Regions from separate parts of the Cutibacterium nasicola genome, predicted to be linked through region 1. Evidence: riboswitches for the same ligand, from Rfam matches in the RefSeq annotation. Region 1 holds a riboswitch; each other region holds the start of a gene.
The links. A riboswitch is a leader RNA that binds a small molecule or an ion and turns the genes downstream of it on or off. The one in region 1 is predicted to bind cobalamin.
Positions count from the first base shown of each region.

Region 2: linked by a shared signal. The riboswitch ahead of ACUCCZ_RS00115 (anaerobic ribonucleoside triphosphate reductase) and the one ahead of mutA (methylmalonyl-CoA mutase small subunit) in region 1 are both predicted to bind cobalamin.
Region 3: linked by a shared signal. The riboswitch ahead of ACUCCZ_RS00325 (ribonucleoside-diphosphate reductase subunit alpha) and the one ahead of mutA (methylmalonyl-CoA mutase small subunit) in region 1 are both predicted to bind cobalamin.
Region 4: linked by a shared signal. The riboswitch ahead of cobO (cob(I)yrinic acid a,c-diamide adenosyltransferase) and the one ahead of mutA (methylmalonyl-CoA mutase small subunit) in region 1 are both predicted to bind cobalamin.

Region 1 is NZ_CP199745.2:1,644,829-1,648,275, forward strand. Features, by position in the region: gene mutA (methylmalonyl-CoA mutase small subunit) at 1-1,692, opposite strand, end outside; cobalamin riboswitch at 1,773-2,025, opposite strand; gene ACUCCZ_RS07690 (alpha/beta fold hydrolase) at 2,096-3,058, opposite strand; gene ACUCCZ_RS07695 (nucleotide sugar dehydrogenase) at 3,360-3,447, shown strand, end outside.
Region 2 is NZ_CP199745.2:17,855-21,301, forward strand. Features, by position in the region: gene ACUCCZ_RS00105 (cutinase family protein) at 1-716, opposite strand, end outside; gene ACUCCZ_RS00110 (YbhB/YbcL family Raf kinase inhibitor-like protein) at 942-1,403, opposite strand; cobalamin riboswitch at 1,598-1,790, shown strand; gene ACUCCZ_RS00115 (anaerobic ribonucleoside triphosphate reductase) at 1,866-3,447, shown strand, end outside.
Region 3 is NZ_CP199745.2:74,431-77,877, reverse strand. Features, by position in the region: gene ACUCCZ_RS00335 (NADH:flavin oxidoreductase/NADH oxidase) at 1-972, shown strand, start outside; gene ACUCCZ_RS00330 (DUF1707 SHOCT-like domain-containing protein) at 1,004-1,627, opposite strand; cobalamin riboswitch at 1,703-1,894, shown strand; gene ACUCCZ_RS00325 (ribonucleoside-diphosphate reductase subunit alpha) at 2,007-3,447, shown strand, end outside.
Region 4 is NZ_CP199745.2:1,819,793-1,823,239, forward strand. Features, by position in the region: gene ACUCCZ_RS08595 (cobyrinate a,c-diamide synthase) at 1-834, opposite strand, end outside; gene cobO (cob(I)yrinic acid a,c-diamide adenosyltransferase) at 834-1,448, opposite strand; cobalamin riboswitch at 1,489-1,625, opposite strand; gene cbiT (precorrin-6Y C5,15-methyltransferase (decarboxylating) subunit CbiT) at 1,649-2,245, shown strand; gene ACUCCZ_RS08610 (energy-coupling factor ABC transporter ATP-binding protein) at 2,462-3,295, opposite strand; gene cbiQ (cobalt ECF transporter T component CbiQ) at 3,292-3,447, opposite strand, start outside.

The DNA.
Region 1 (3,447 bases):
GTCTGCGACCTCGGCACCGGACTCCTTGAAGGCCTTGACGACCTCTTCCGTGGTGCCGCCCTCGCACTCGGGGGTCTCCATGCCGGCGATGTGCCACACCGGGGCGGAGAATCCCTCGCGGGGACCGAAGTCACGACGGGTTCCCAGGCAGGCCAGGAACACCTTCGGACGCTCGGAGCAGGTGGCGGAACGATCGACGAGGGCCTCGAAGACCTCGGCGTCACGGTGCTGTTCGAGACCGTTGCGCTTGGGAGCTTCGGGGTAGGGCCTGGTCTCGACGGTCTTGGCGTCGAGCAGCGGGAACTCGCTGACGGCCGTGATCGGCTGCTTGCGGGTGGCCAGACGCTTGGCGCGCTCGGCGTTGAGCTTGTCGAGCTCGGTGCGAACGTGGTCACCGGTGAGGGCGGCAACCATGCCACCGGCGGCCTCGACAGCCTGGAACTCGGCCCAACCGGCCTCCTCCAGCTTCTTGGTCAGGGCCTCGACGTAGAAGGAACCACCCGCCGGGTCATTGGCGCGGCCGATGTTGGACTCCTCGGCGAGGATAATGCCCGTGTTGCGGGCGATACGACGGGAGAAGTCGCTCTTCGGCAGGCCGATGGCGGCATCGAAGGGCAGGGTCGTGACGGCCTCGGCGCCACCGACAGCAGCACCGAAGGTCGAGATGGTGCCACGCAGGATGTTGACGTAGGGATCATCGCGGGTCAACTCACGCCAGCTCGTCACGGCCTCCTGACGGGCGCCACGCTTGGCAGCCGGAACCTCGAAGACCTCACCGATGCGGTTCCACAGGGTACGCAGGGCACGCAGACGGCAGATGGTCAGGAACTGGTCGTGGGTTGCGGAGACCCGGAAGTTGATGGAATCGAAGGCCTGCTCGGCAGTCAGCCCCTGTTCCATGAGCGCACGGACATACTCGACGCCGGTGGCGATGGCCCAGGCGAGCTCGTGCACGTCGCCGGCACCAGCGTTGTGGTAGACCGTCGCATCAACGACGAAGGCACGAGAATTCTTGTACTTGTCGGTCTTCTTGGCCCACTCGGCCATCGTGGACAGATCCGGGGTGCCGCCGTTGAGAGCGGCGAAACCGATCGGGTCCAGACCGAGATTGAACGACAGCTTGTCGGGATCGATGTCGGAGTCGACATAGACGTCAAGGAGGGCCTGTGCAGCGGCCTCCTGGTCGTCACGGCTCGAGACCTCAACCTTGGCCAGGTCGAGCAACACGTCCTTGAGGTCCCCGGCAATGTCCTCCGGCTTGATGGCGTCGGCACCGACGCGCAGCCACAGGGACATCACACCACGCTCGAGGTCGGCGATGATCGCCTTCCTGGTGAACTGCGGATCCGGATCCTCGTGAAGGGCCCGCACATCCCATGCGTCCATGACGCCAGTCCGGATCGTGGCGCCACGGGTGAAGGGCGGCACACCCGGGGCGCCGAGCTTCTCAGGGGCATCTTGACGCCGGTACATCGGCTCGATCTTGATGCCGTCGACCGTGCTCGGCTCGAGGCGCTTCATTCCTTGCTCAATGTTGAGCTCCTTGCCCTCGGGACGTCCCCGGTTCAAGACCTTGAGGACCGCGTCCTCCCACTGTTCGTGGGTGATCTTCGGAAAGTCCCCGGCCAGGCTCAACTCCTCGGGCATCCTGTCCTCGACGGACTTGGATGCGAGGTTGTCAGCATCAGTCATTCGTCAGACTCCTGCTTCGCTGCGGATGGGTGGACGACCTCGGTCGGCCCTCGAGACCTCGGACGCTGCGGCGCACGCAGGGTACGTCGCAAGCTCTGGCAGGTATTCGGACTCATGGGCACCTCGTCTGCCGACAAGTCCTACGTCACCGCTTCCCAGACCGAAGCCCAGTGCTTGATCGCCATCCGGTCGGACCTAAGACCAACTGGACGTCGATGGTGATGTCGTTCCCACTCACCGCTGCGGGGCAGTTCCGGAATTGCACCGGATTCCCTCTTACCGCCTTGAAACCCCCGGACGGGATTCCTTGGCACCAGCACCTATGATACTAGGCTGCGCACGATCGACTTGGCACAGCGGGGGTGCATGTGCACGATTGTGCGACCGTGCTGTGAACAGACGTTTACCGTGCCTTGCGGACCTGGGGGATTTGAGGCCGGTTTGCGACAGAGTCGATCCACTCTCGTAGGTCGGCATGGACGTGCCTGCGATTGACCTCATTGAGAACCTCATGGCGCCCACCCGGGTACAGGATGACGTCCACCTCCTGGGACCCGGCATCGCGCAATTGGCAAGCTGCGCGACGCACTCCCCTACCGGAGTCGCCCACCGGATCCTTGGCACCGGCCATGAGCAAAACAGGCAGAGCAGGCGGAGTGGCACGTAGAACCTCGGTGGAATTGGCGAGTTCGATGAGTCGTACCAATTCGCGGTAGAAGGCTGCGGTGCAGACGAAACCGCACAGCGGGTCGTTGTTGTAGGCGTCCACGACGCGCACGTCTCGAGACAACCAGTCGTAGTCGGTGCGAGCCGGCTGGAAGGCCCGGTTGAAGGACCCGAAAGACAAGGTGTTGAGCAACGGACTGCGGGAGTCCTCCCCCAACATGAGCACCTGGGAACGGGCAAGCCCGGTGGCGACGGTGCTCAACGGCCCCAAGGAGGAGCCTGTGCCAATGATGACCAGGCCGGTCATCTCGCGTCCCCGGCGAGCGGCCAGAACACGGGCGAGGAACGATCCCATCGAGTGTCCGACGAGGAACCACGGCTTCCCCTCAACCTCGGCCATGAAGTGGTCAGCAACCGCGGAGAGATCGTCGAGCAGTTGGTGGTGGCCCCGATCAGGGGTGGTCCCAAGTTGTCCGGTGGCAGCAGCGCGCGGTCCGTGACCACGGTGATCATTCGCCACGACGAGCCAGCCGTCGTCCGCCAGCGCCCGGGCCACCTCGTCATAGCGGGCCGCGTACTCGGCCATGCCATGACACAACTGCACCAATCCCTTGGTGGGGCGACCCGGCGCAGCCTCCGGACGCCAGACAAGGACGTCGAGGTCGGCTCCGTCGTCAGCGGTGATCGTGATGGTGTCCATGAATCCTCCCGGGGTCGTAGTTCCAGCATATTGAGGTCTCCCAGCCAGCATCTCGGCATCGCGGAAGAAGCGCCCACATCACCATGATCCTGTTCTCGCTCAGGGAGAACACGAGCAGAACAACGAGCCTCTTCAGGCCCGACGCTGTGTAGTGAGGTCAACGCCATGCCCGCGACGCGCCGCGTTACCAGGTTCGCGAGCATCACGTCACCGTCTCGTAAGGTCACCGCCCTAGACTCATGGGGACCCACCGAAAGGACGTCTCGTGAAGATCGCCGTCGCAGGACTGGGCTATGTCGGCATGGCCAATGCCGTGTTGCTTGCCCAGCACAACAGTGTCGTCGCCATTGACATTGACGCCGAGAGGGTCGAGATGGTCAACACCGGAC
Region 2 (3,447 bases), 970 kb from region 1:
CACACCGAATAGGTCTCGGGATACGCCTCCGCGGGGATGGCCGCGCCGACCTTGACCATGTCGGCGTCCAGGGCTTCATGATCGATGGACTCCTGGCTCAGGCCGAGGGCGGCCTTGATGACTGCCCGCATCTGAGAGTCGCGATCGGCTCCGGGAGTCGCGTTGGCTCGTTCACGCAGGTAGTAGAGCATCGCAGCCATTCCGATGGCGGACTGGTCGGCATCGCCGCTGAGCTCCTGAACGTTCTGTCCCGGGTAATGGTCCGGATTCCCGGCCAGGAGGGCGCCTGCCAGACGTTGCGGGGTGTCGGTCTGGGCGAGGGCCTGGGTGATGGCCTGGGACCCCTGCGAGAATCCGGCGAGCACCACCCATTCCTTCGGGCACTGTTTCTTCTCCTCGTTGAGGAGGGTGGTGAGTTTCTTCGCTCCCAGAGCCGCCGAGTCGAAGTACTCGGTCGACGGCATGGTCGCGTCAAAGAGGAGACTGCTCATCGATGCTCTCTGCAGGGTGTGAGGGTCAGCGGCGGGGTAGTCCAGGTAGACCTGACGAACTGTTCCCCTGCCCTTCCACTTCTGGGCCAGGGCGTCACGAACCGACGTGATGGTGCTGCCGAACGGAGGGGTCTCGCCCGACCCTCGGACGCCGACGAACATCACCGAGGCGCAGCCCATCCGAGAGGCCAGCTCCGAGGACACCGGGTCCGAGTCCCAGCCCATTCCTGCCCCTGGGGTGAGGGTGGCGGCGGACGTGAGCGTTGTTGTGGACCCGCTGGCGTAGCCGGTGCTGGCTGTCGTCGGGGTGGGCGCTGATGGCTCGGCGTTGGCAGAAAGCGGCAGCGTCACCAGGCCGGCGATGACGAGGAGGATGAGCAATGTCTGCCGAAGCTTCACTACGTCAGTCAAGCAGGGGTCGCCGACACCGGACGGCTCGTGTGTCCGTGGTCAGGACTGCTTGAAAGTTCCGGTGATCGACGCGGAGTCCAGCTCGCTGGTGTGGATGACGAAGCGGACCTGGACGTTGGCGGCGTCGTCAGGAATGTCGAGATGCTCGCTCGGCATGGCATGGACGGTGTGGATGTAGCGGTGGGCCGGTCCGGGCGGCGGGCAGGCTCCGGAGTAGCCGTCCTCCTGGTAGTCATTGGTCCACTCGCGCACACCGGAAGGCAGCGGGCCGCCCTCATCGAGGGAGGTGACGTCGGCTGGGATGTCGGCGAGGATCCAGTGCCAGAAGCCGGAACCGGTGGGGGCATCGGGGTCGTAGACGGTGATCGCGTATGACGCGGTGCCCTCCGGGCCGGGCGTCCAGCTCAGCTGGGGGCTGATGTTCTTGCCACCCGCATCTGCATGGGCGTGGGCCAGGTCAATCGGCTGGCCGTCGGTGATCGACGTGCTGGTGATCTCCATGGGTTGTGTCCTTTCCCTGGGTGTGTGTCCATGATGCCAGCCTGATGCGCGATCCGAAGGGGTGTCACGACCGGTTCCGAACGCGGGGAAGCCCACCCCTGATGACGAGGTGAAGGGGTGAGTGTGCAGATGTGATGAGATGCGTATACCCTTCATCTTGTGCTGGTTCTCATCGCCAGACACCAGATGTAGGGGTTGTATCCACATCTGGTGGCGATGGGAGGAAAGAGGGAATCCGGTGGGAAACCGGAACTGCCCCGCAGCGGTGACAGGGAACGACGGCGACATACGCACTGGCCATCCGGTTGGGAAGCGTCGCTCGGTAGGAACTCGTCTGACGGCGAAACGCCCTGAAGTCCGAAGACCTGCCAGCGCCCGGGTCGGCGACCCGGTACGACAACGGGCGTGCGAGACGGCCCGGGGTGAACCTGCCCCACTCGTGCGCTGCTTCGAGGAGAGAGCATGTCGACGATTGTCCAGCCAGACGACCTGACCACCCCACGCACGGTTCCCACGTCCATCCGCAAGAGGGACGGCAGGGTGATCCGGTTCGACTCGACGAAGATCGTCGAGGCCGTCCGCAAAGCCTTCGTCGCCTGTGGCGGCGACGCCCCCGAACTGTTGGCCTCCGAGGTTGCCCTCGAGGTGCTCTCCCGACTGAGCGAGATGGGTGAGGACACCCCTGATGTCGAGGCCATCCAGGACCTCGTCGAGAAGACCCTCATGGATCAGGGACACGACGGCGTCGCCAAGGCCTACATCCTCTACCGTCAGCGTCGCACCGTTGCTCGCGACCAGCAGTCCGCCCTCATGCGTACCTTGCGTGAGATCACCTTCGCCACCGCCGAGGAAGCCGACGCCAAACGGGAGAACGCCAACGTCGACGGCAACTCCGCGATGGGGTCGATGCTGCGCTACGGAACCGAGTCGGCCAAGCAGTTCAACCTGCTCGAGGTGCTCGACCCCTCCCATGCCGCCGCCCATCGTGACGGGGACATCCACATCCACGACCTCGACTTCCTCACCCTGACGACGACCTGCTGTCAGATCAACCTCACCGACCTCTTCGAGCACGGTTTTTCCACCGGCCACGGCGTCCTGCGATCCCCGCAGTCCATCGGTTCGTACGCCGCCCTGGCCTGCATCGCGATCCAGTCCAACCAGAATGACCAACACGGCGGCCAGGCGGTGCCGAACTTCGACCGGGACATGGCCCCGGGGGTCGCCAAGACCTTCAGCAAGGCTGCCCAAACCGGTTTGACGAGGATTTTCGAAGTTCTCGGTGGCGACGAGGACCGTCTTGACCAAGTGCGCCAGGTGGCGTCGGGATGGGTGCTGGAGCCGGACGCGGCCGCGCTGGTCCATGAGAAGGAGCAGGTGGCGGAACTGTTTGCCGGGCTCGTCGACGACACCGACCGGGTCGCCGACAGAATTCGTCGCCAGGCCGTCGAGGAGACACGTCGTCAGACCTACCAGGCGATGGAGGCCCTCATCGCCAACCTCAACACCATGAACTCGCGAGCCGGGGCACAGACCCCGTTCTCCTCGATCAATTACGGCACCGACACCAGCCCGGAGGCGCGGATGGTGATGCACTGCCTGCTGGAGGCCACCGAGGCCGGTCTTGGCGGTGGGGAAACCGCGATCTTCCCGATCCAGATCTTCCGGGTGCACAAGGGCGTCAACCTCGACGACGGTGACCCCAACCATGACCTGTTCCGGCTGGCCTGCCGGGTGAGCGCCAAGCGCCTCTTCCCGAACTTCTCCTTCCAAGACGCCCCGTTCAACGCCGAGTACTACGTGCCCGGCCATCCCGAGACCGAGATCGCCTACATGGGCTGCCGCACCCGGGTGATGTCGAACGTCCACGACCCCTCGCGGGCACAGACTTGGGGACGCGGGAACCTGTCCTTCACCTCGATCAACCTGCCGAGGTTGGCGATCGAGGCCAACCACGACGTTGATGCCTTTTTCGCCTCCTTCGACCGGATGATCGACCTCGTCATCGACCAGTTGCTCGACCGGCTCAAGATCCAGTCCCACA
Region 3 (3,447 bases), 1.0 Mb from region 1:
GTCCACTACGGCTCGTTCGCTGTGGGTGGTTTCGGTCTCATCGTCGCCGAGGCCACCGCAGTGAATCCCGAAGGTCGCATCAGCCCTTGTGACACCGGGTTGTGGAATGACGATCAGGTAGCGGCCTGGCGCACGGTCACCGACGCCGTTCACGAGCTGGGCGGCAAGATCGCCGTGCAGCTCGGCCACGCCGGTCGCAAGGCCTCCACCGAGAAGTGGTGGCCGGGATTCCATGGTGGTGTGGTGCCTCCCGAGCGCGGCGGCTGGATTCCGGTCGGCCCGACTGACGCGCCTGCTGACGGCAAGCAGTACGTCGGTCTGCCCGTCACTGCCCTTGACGAGGACGGCATCGCGAAGGTCATCGACGACTTCCGCACCGCTGCGACACGTGCCGTGGAAGCTGGGTTCGACGCCGTCGAGATTCACAGCGCCCACGGTTACCTGCTGCACCAGTTCTACTCACCGCTGTCCAACACCCGCGCCGACGGTTGGGGCGGTGACTTCGACGGACGTGTTCGCCTGCCGTTGGAGGTCGCGAAGGCTGTGCGTGGGGCCATTCCTGAAGACATGCCCTTGCTGGCGCGCCTGTCGGTCACTGACTGGCGGGACGACGGCTGGCAGGTGAAGGACTCCGTCGAACTGTCGCGGCGCTTCGCGAAAGCCGGGGTCGATCTGCTCGACGCCTCCTCAGGAGGCAATTCGTCGGCCCCCATCCCCGTCGCCCCGGCCTACCAGGCTGACCTGGCGGCTCGGGTGCGCGCCGAGGCGGATATTCCCACAGCCACCGTCGGCATGATCTGGACCCCACAGCTGGCCGAGGAGCTGCTGGAGAAGGGCAGCGCCGACGCCATCATGGTGGGACGGGCGGCTCTACGCGACACCAACTGGCCGTTGCGTGCCGCCCATGAGCTGGGTGTTCCCAACGAGGACGCCCCATGGCATCCGGCCAGGTTCCGTGGGGCGTGGCGCTGACGCGACTGACGATCCCGTCGCCGGTCGACCGTCAGCGATTCCACTTCTTCCTGAGCCTTGCGTACTTCTTGGATCCAGGGCCGTGGATGTCAACATCGCTGAGGATGCTCGTCCCGCGCAAGGTGAGGACAGGGCCATCCAGCCCCGGCTGGGAGAGTCCGCGAACCGTGAGGTCTCCGAGCACTCGCGACATCGAGTCCTCGATGCGCACCCCGTCGGGCACCAGGAAAGTCGCGTCACACATGACGATCGTCAGGTCAATGGTGATGTGACGACTTGCCCACGGCATGGAGGTCAGGTCGAAGCACGGATCCCCCATGAACCCGGTGACGGTGGTGAGTTTGGCCATCGTCCGTCCCGAGGCCCAGACCGTGTCGCTCATGATGCAGGTCATGTGGTCAGCCTCCGGACCGGGGACGATCCGCACCGCCTCGCCGTGGCCAGGATGAGCGGGGACGGCCACACTCCCGACCGTCGCGCCAAGGTCAGAGAGCAACCCGCCCAGATCGCCATAGGTACGGGCCTGCAGAGCAGCCTCCACCCTCTCCGCATGCTCGTCGCGAGTCAGCTTTCCCAACGTCCATGCCTCGTCGAGGATGTCCGATGCCCGGGCGCGCTCGGCGTCACCAATCCGCCAGTCATCGGGAATCGTCACGTCGCAAGTCTAGGACAGCCACACACACCCAAGGCTCTCCAGGCCTCGCGTTGACTCGCCTTGATCAGCGTTCATATAGTGACAAGTGCACGTGGTTCCCGTGTTCGCACGGGCTAAGAGGGAATCCGGTGTGAATCCGGAGCTGCCCCGCAGCGGTGTACGAGAACGACCGCCGTCATCACGCACTGTGCTCCGGCATGGGAAGCGACGGCCAGTAGGCAACAAGTGCTCGTGAGCCCGAAGACCTGCCAGGTGTGGTCCCGCAACCGCGGGGCCCGGTTCGCGATCTCGCGGGAAGTATCGCAGCGTTCATGGGGACCAGTGTCCCTGCCGCATTCCGCCCGGTCGCGTGCCCACGGCATCGCACGGAGGAATTGCAATGAGCGCCGACCCCATCTCAACCATTCGCGTCCGCAAACGTGACGGATCGCTGGCTCCCTACGACGGCAACGAAGTCGCCGCGTCCATCATCGACTCAGCCCGCGGGCTCGATGATGCCGTCGCCCGGGCGACTCTGCTGCAGGCCGAGGTGGAGATCACACTCTTCGACGGCATCACCACCGATGCCCTTGACGAGGCCGTCATCCAGGTGGCTCTGGGCAATGCCAAGGACGACCCTGCCTTTGACACCATCGCCAGCCGGATCGCCGTCAAGAAGCTGTACAAGGAGGTCTTTGGCAACACCCACGACGATCTGGGTGACGTCGACCCGACACGCGTGCGCAACCTGCACCGTGCTTGTTTCCCGCGCACGATCGGAAGACTCGTCGCAGCAGGGCGCCTTGACGAGCGCCTGGGGCGAATCTTCGATCTTGACGTCCTCGCATCAGCCCTCGATCCCAGCCGTGACGACCTCATCGGATTCACTGGTGTGCGCACCGTGGTCAACCGTTACCTCTTGCGCACCCCCGACCAACGCGCCTTGGAAGTGCCCCAGTACTTCTGGATGCGTGTGGCGATGGGTCTCAGCCTCACCGAGGACGACCCCACATCCTCCGCCCTCGCCCTCTACGACTCCATGAGCAACCTACGTCACCTTGCCGCCGACTCCACCCTCGCCAACGCCGGGACGCCGTCCGCCCAGCTGTCCACCTGTTTCGTGATGCGCACCGAGGACGACCTCGAGCACATCGCCCGGACGATCCGCGACGTCATGCGGATCACCAGGGGCACCGGAGGTATTGGGCTGTCGATGTCGGACCTGCGCTGCCAAGGGTCACCGATCCGCTCCGACACCACTGCGTCAACCGGTCCGATCCCCTTCATGCACACCATCGACTCGACGCTGCGGGCAGTCTCCCGGGGAGGCAAACAGCTCGGCGCGCTGTGCTTCTACATGGAGAACTGGCACATGGACTTCCCGCAGTTCCTCGACCTGCGGCAGAACTCCGGTGACCCGTACCGACGCACTCGTACCGCCGGAACCGCGGTGTGGATCTCCGACGAGTTCATGAAGCGGGTCGCCAAGGACGAGGACTGGTACCTCTTCGACCCCGCCGAGACCCCCGATCTCACCGAGCTCACCGGGTCTGAGTTCTCGAAGAGATATGCGTACTATGTCACACAGGCCGACGCCGGGAAGATCAAGAGGTTCCATCGCACCACGGCTCGAGAACAGTTCCGGGCCATCCTGGTGAGCCTGCAGACGACGTCGCACCCGTGGCTGACGTGGAAGGACAGCGTCAACACCCGCGCGTTGAACAACAACACCGGGACGATCCACGCCTCGAATCTGTGCACCGAGATCTGCCTACCCCAAGATCGCGACCACACCTCGGTGTGCAACCTGGCGTCGGTCAACCTTGCCGGGCACCTCGTCG
Region 4 (3,447 bases), 170 kb from region 1:
CTCGGTGGTCTCGGGGTAACGGAAGGTGAAGGCTCGCCCCGCGAAGATTCCGACCACCGGCGGCTCGTCGAAGGAATGGCCTTGCCAGCCAGCTGATTGCAGAGCGGCTCGCGGATCCCAAGGCTCGACGTCGAGGTCGGGTGCGGAATCGGCCAGGTCCATAACGGCGTCGAGATCGACGTGTTCGGCGATGAGGTCACCCAGGCCGGCGACCTTGGAGGCGGAGTGCTCCCACTCCCCCGCCGGGACCAGGCCCAGGTGGCGAGACGGCACGAAGATCGACTCGGTGCGCGGAATCCGCCCCAGCACCGGGATGCCGAGTCGGTCGAGTCCGCGCACGACCTCGGCACCATGACGAGGAGAGGCGACCCGGTTGAGGATCACACCGGCGATCGTGACATTCGGATCAAACGTCGCCAGACCTGCCACCACTGCGGCGTGGGTGAGGGACGCATGAGCGGTGTCGACGACCACGACCACCGGGGTCTGGGTCGAGGTGGCGATCTCGGCGCTGGACCCGCGTCCGGTCCCGAGCTGGCCGTCGAAGAGGCCCATCACTCCCTCGATGACCGCAATGTCCGCCGCATCGGGGGTGACGAAACCATGGGCCAGCAGCGGAGCCATGAGCTCGTCACCACACATGACGGAGTCCAGGTTGCGGCCCGGACGACCACTGGCCATCGAGTGGTAACCGGGATCGATGTAATCCGGCCCGACCTTGAACGGCGCCACCGTCCGGCCGGTGGCACGCAGGGCTGCCATGAGACCTGTCGCGACGGTCGTCTTACCGCCTCCCGACGCCGGGGCGGCGATGAGGATTCGTGGAATGCGCATCACCATTCGATTCCCGCCTGACCACGCTGACCGGCGTCGAAGGGGTGCTTGACCTTGGTCATCTCGGTGACGAGGTCTGCGGCCTCGACGAGGGCTGCCGGGGCGCGACGGCCAGTGATGACGACGTGCTGGGTGCCGGGGCGGTTGACCAGTGTGTCGACGACCTCGTCGACATCGAGCCATCCCCAGTCCAGCGGGTAGGTGAACTCGTCAAGAAGGTAGAAATCAAGCGCCTCGCTGGCCAGGAGTTCCGACACGTGTCGCCACCCCTCGCGGGCAGCGGCCTCGGGGTCATCGGCGGCATCGAAGGAGCGTGCCCAGGACCATCCAGTCCCCATGACCTCCCATGTGACGGGACCGCCGGCACCGGTCTCCTCGTGGAGTTTCCCGAGAGCTTGCAGGGCGTCCTGCTCGCCGACATGCCATCGTCCGGACTTCACGAACTGGAAGACGCCGACTTTCCACCCTTGGTTCCAGGCGCGCAGGGCGGTACCCATCGCCGCTGTCGTCTTGCCCTTGCCCTCGCCGGTGTTCACAGCAAGAACTGGCCGTAATCGTCGCTGTCTGGTGGACAGCCCGTCGTCTGGTGTGGCGCCACTGCGCGCGTGCGGCATGAACGACCTCCTTGCGGGTCCGCGCCCGTCGGGTCACGGGATTTCCGTGACCTGACCCGCAGGATCGACCTGGCTCGCGCTGAGGCGCTCACAGTGGCGGGACCGCTCCGGATTCACACCGGATTCCTCCCCGAGGGCCATCGTCGATTGTGTCACACGGGTCGGGTTGTCCTCACCCGGCACTGCCCTAAGCTTCCCTCATGACCCATGATCCTGACGCCACCCTCCTCGGACGCACGCCTGGCCTCGACGAGACGCACTTCGCCCATGACGGCCTCATCACCAAACATCCGGTGAGGGCCGTCGCTCTGGCAGCGTTGCGACCCATGCCGGGCCAGCTGCTGTGGGACCTCGGCACCGGCGCCGGGTCGATCGGTGTCGAGTGGTGTCGCACCGATCCGACCTGCCGAGCCATCGGGGTGGAGCGCAAGGCAGAACGGGCCGCCAATGCCCGCACGAATGCCGCAGAACTCACTCTGCCCGGCCAGTTCGAGGTCATCGACGCCGACCTCGCCAAGGGGCTGCCGGAGGGACTGCCCGACCCGGATGCCATCTTCATCGGCGGCGGTGCGACGGAAACTCTCGTCACCCAGTGTCGACCACGTCTGCCCATCGGGGGACGGCTCGTCGTCCATGGGGTGACGATGGAGGCCGAGATGCTCGTGGAGTCCTTGCACCGGGATCTGGGCGGTGACCTCATGAGGTTCGGCGTCGAGACCGCCGACAGCATCGGCCGGCTGCGGGGCTGGAAACCGGCCCGCACCGTCGTGGCGTGGACCTGGCAGCACACTGAGTGACGACGAGCCACCCAGTGTGCACAGTTGTCTGATCCTGGACTCAGCTGATCTGGGAGGCCAGCAGGCAGGCAGCCCAGGTCTGCTCGGCAGCGAAACGCACATGGTGTGGCACTGCCGAAACCGACAGCGCTGACCTGTTCATGATGACCATCGAACCGCCGCACTGTGGCCGCCCCATCAAGAGTGCCTTGTGCCGCTGATGTCACAACGATGACGTCAACACGGACTGCTCGGTGCCAGGTGTGACAGGATCGCGACGACCTCGCTCATCGTTCGGGGACGCTCATCCATCCCAAGACGCCGGACCAGTTCGAGGGGCCAAGGCAGGTGTAGATGGGCCCTCTCCACCATGGTCACATTTGCGAGTAACTCGTCGATCGGCCCCTGCTGCACTCCCCCGTCGACAACGATGAGCGCCTCGTCAGCCCAGGCCAGGGCCAGGTCGACGTCATGGGTAGCCATCGCCACGGTCGTACCGTGGTCGCGCAGACGGTCCAAAGCCTCCAGCATCTTGGTGACGCCGACCGGGTCGAGTCCGGCGGTGGGCTCGTCAAGGAGAAGCAGATCCGGGCGCATGGCGACGGCACCGGCGACAGCAATCCTCTTGCGTTCGCCGTAGGACAGCTGGTGCGTGGCACGCTCGGCAAGATGGCTGGCCCCGAGTAGCTGCAGGGCCTCGGCGACGCGGTCGCGCACCTCCGCCACGTCCAGCCCCATGTTCATCGGGCCGAAGGAGACGTCCTGGCTCACGTCAGCGCTGAAGAGTTGGTCGTCGGGGTCCTGAAGGACGAGCTGAACCGCCCGACGGTGCTCACGAAGCTGGGTGCGCCCGTGACCGAGCACGGTGTCACCTCTCTTGACCTTGCCCTTGACGGGCTTGAGGGAGCCCGACAAGCAACGCATCAGCGTCGTCTTGCCCGATCCGTTTGCTCCCAGAATCGCCACCCGAACTCCAGCGCGGAAGGACACGTTGACGTCGGTGAGCACCATGGGCCGGCCAGGGTGAGTGGCGTACAGGTGCTCGGTCGACAACAGGGCTTCGTCACTCATCTGAAAATCCTTCCGGTCGTCGACCAGCTGATCGCCCAGACTGCGGCGATGACGATGACGACGATGATCTTGAACCGCGCTGATCCGACGCGTTTGACGGGCAGGGTCACCAGTGCGGACTCGAATCCGCGGTTGACCAGGCCGTCGTTGAG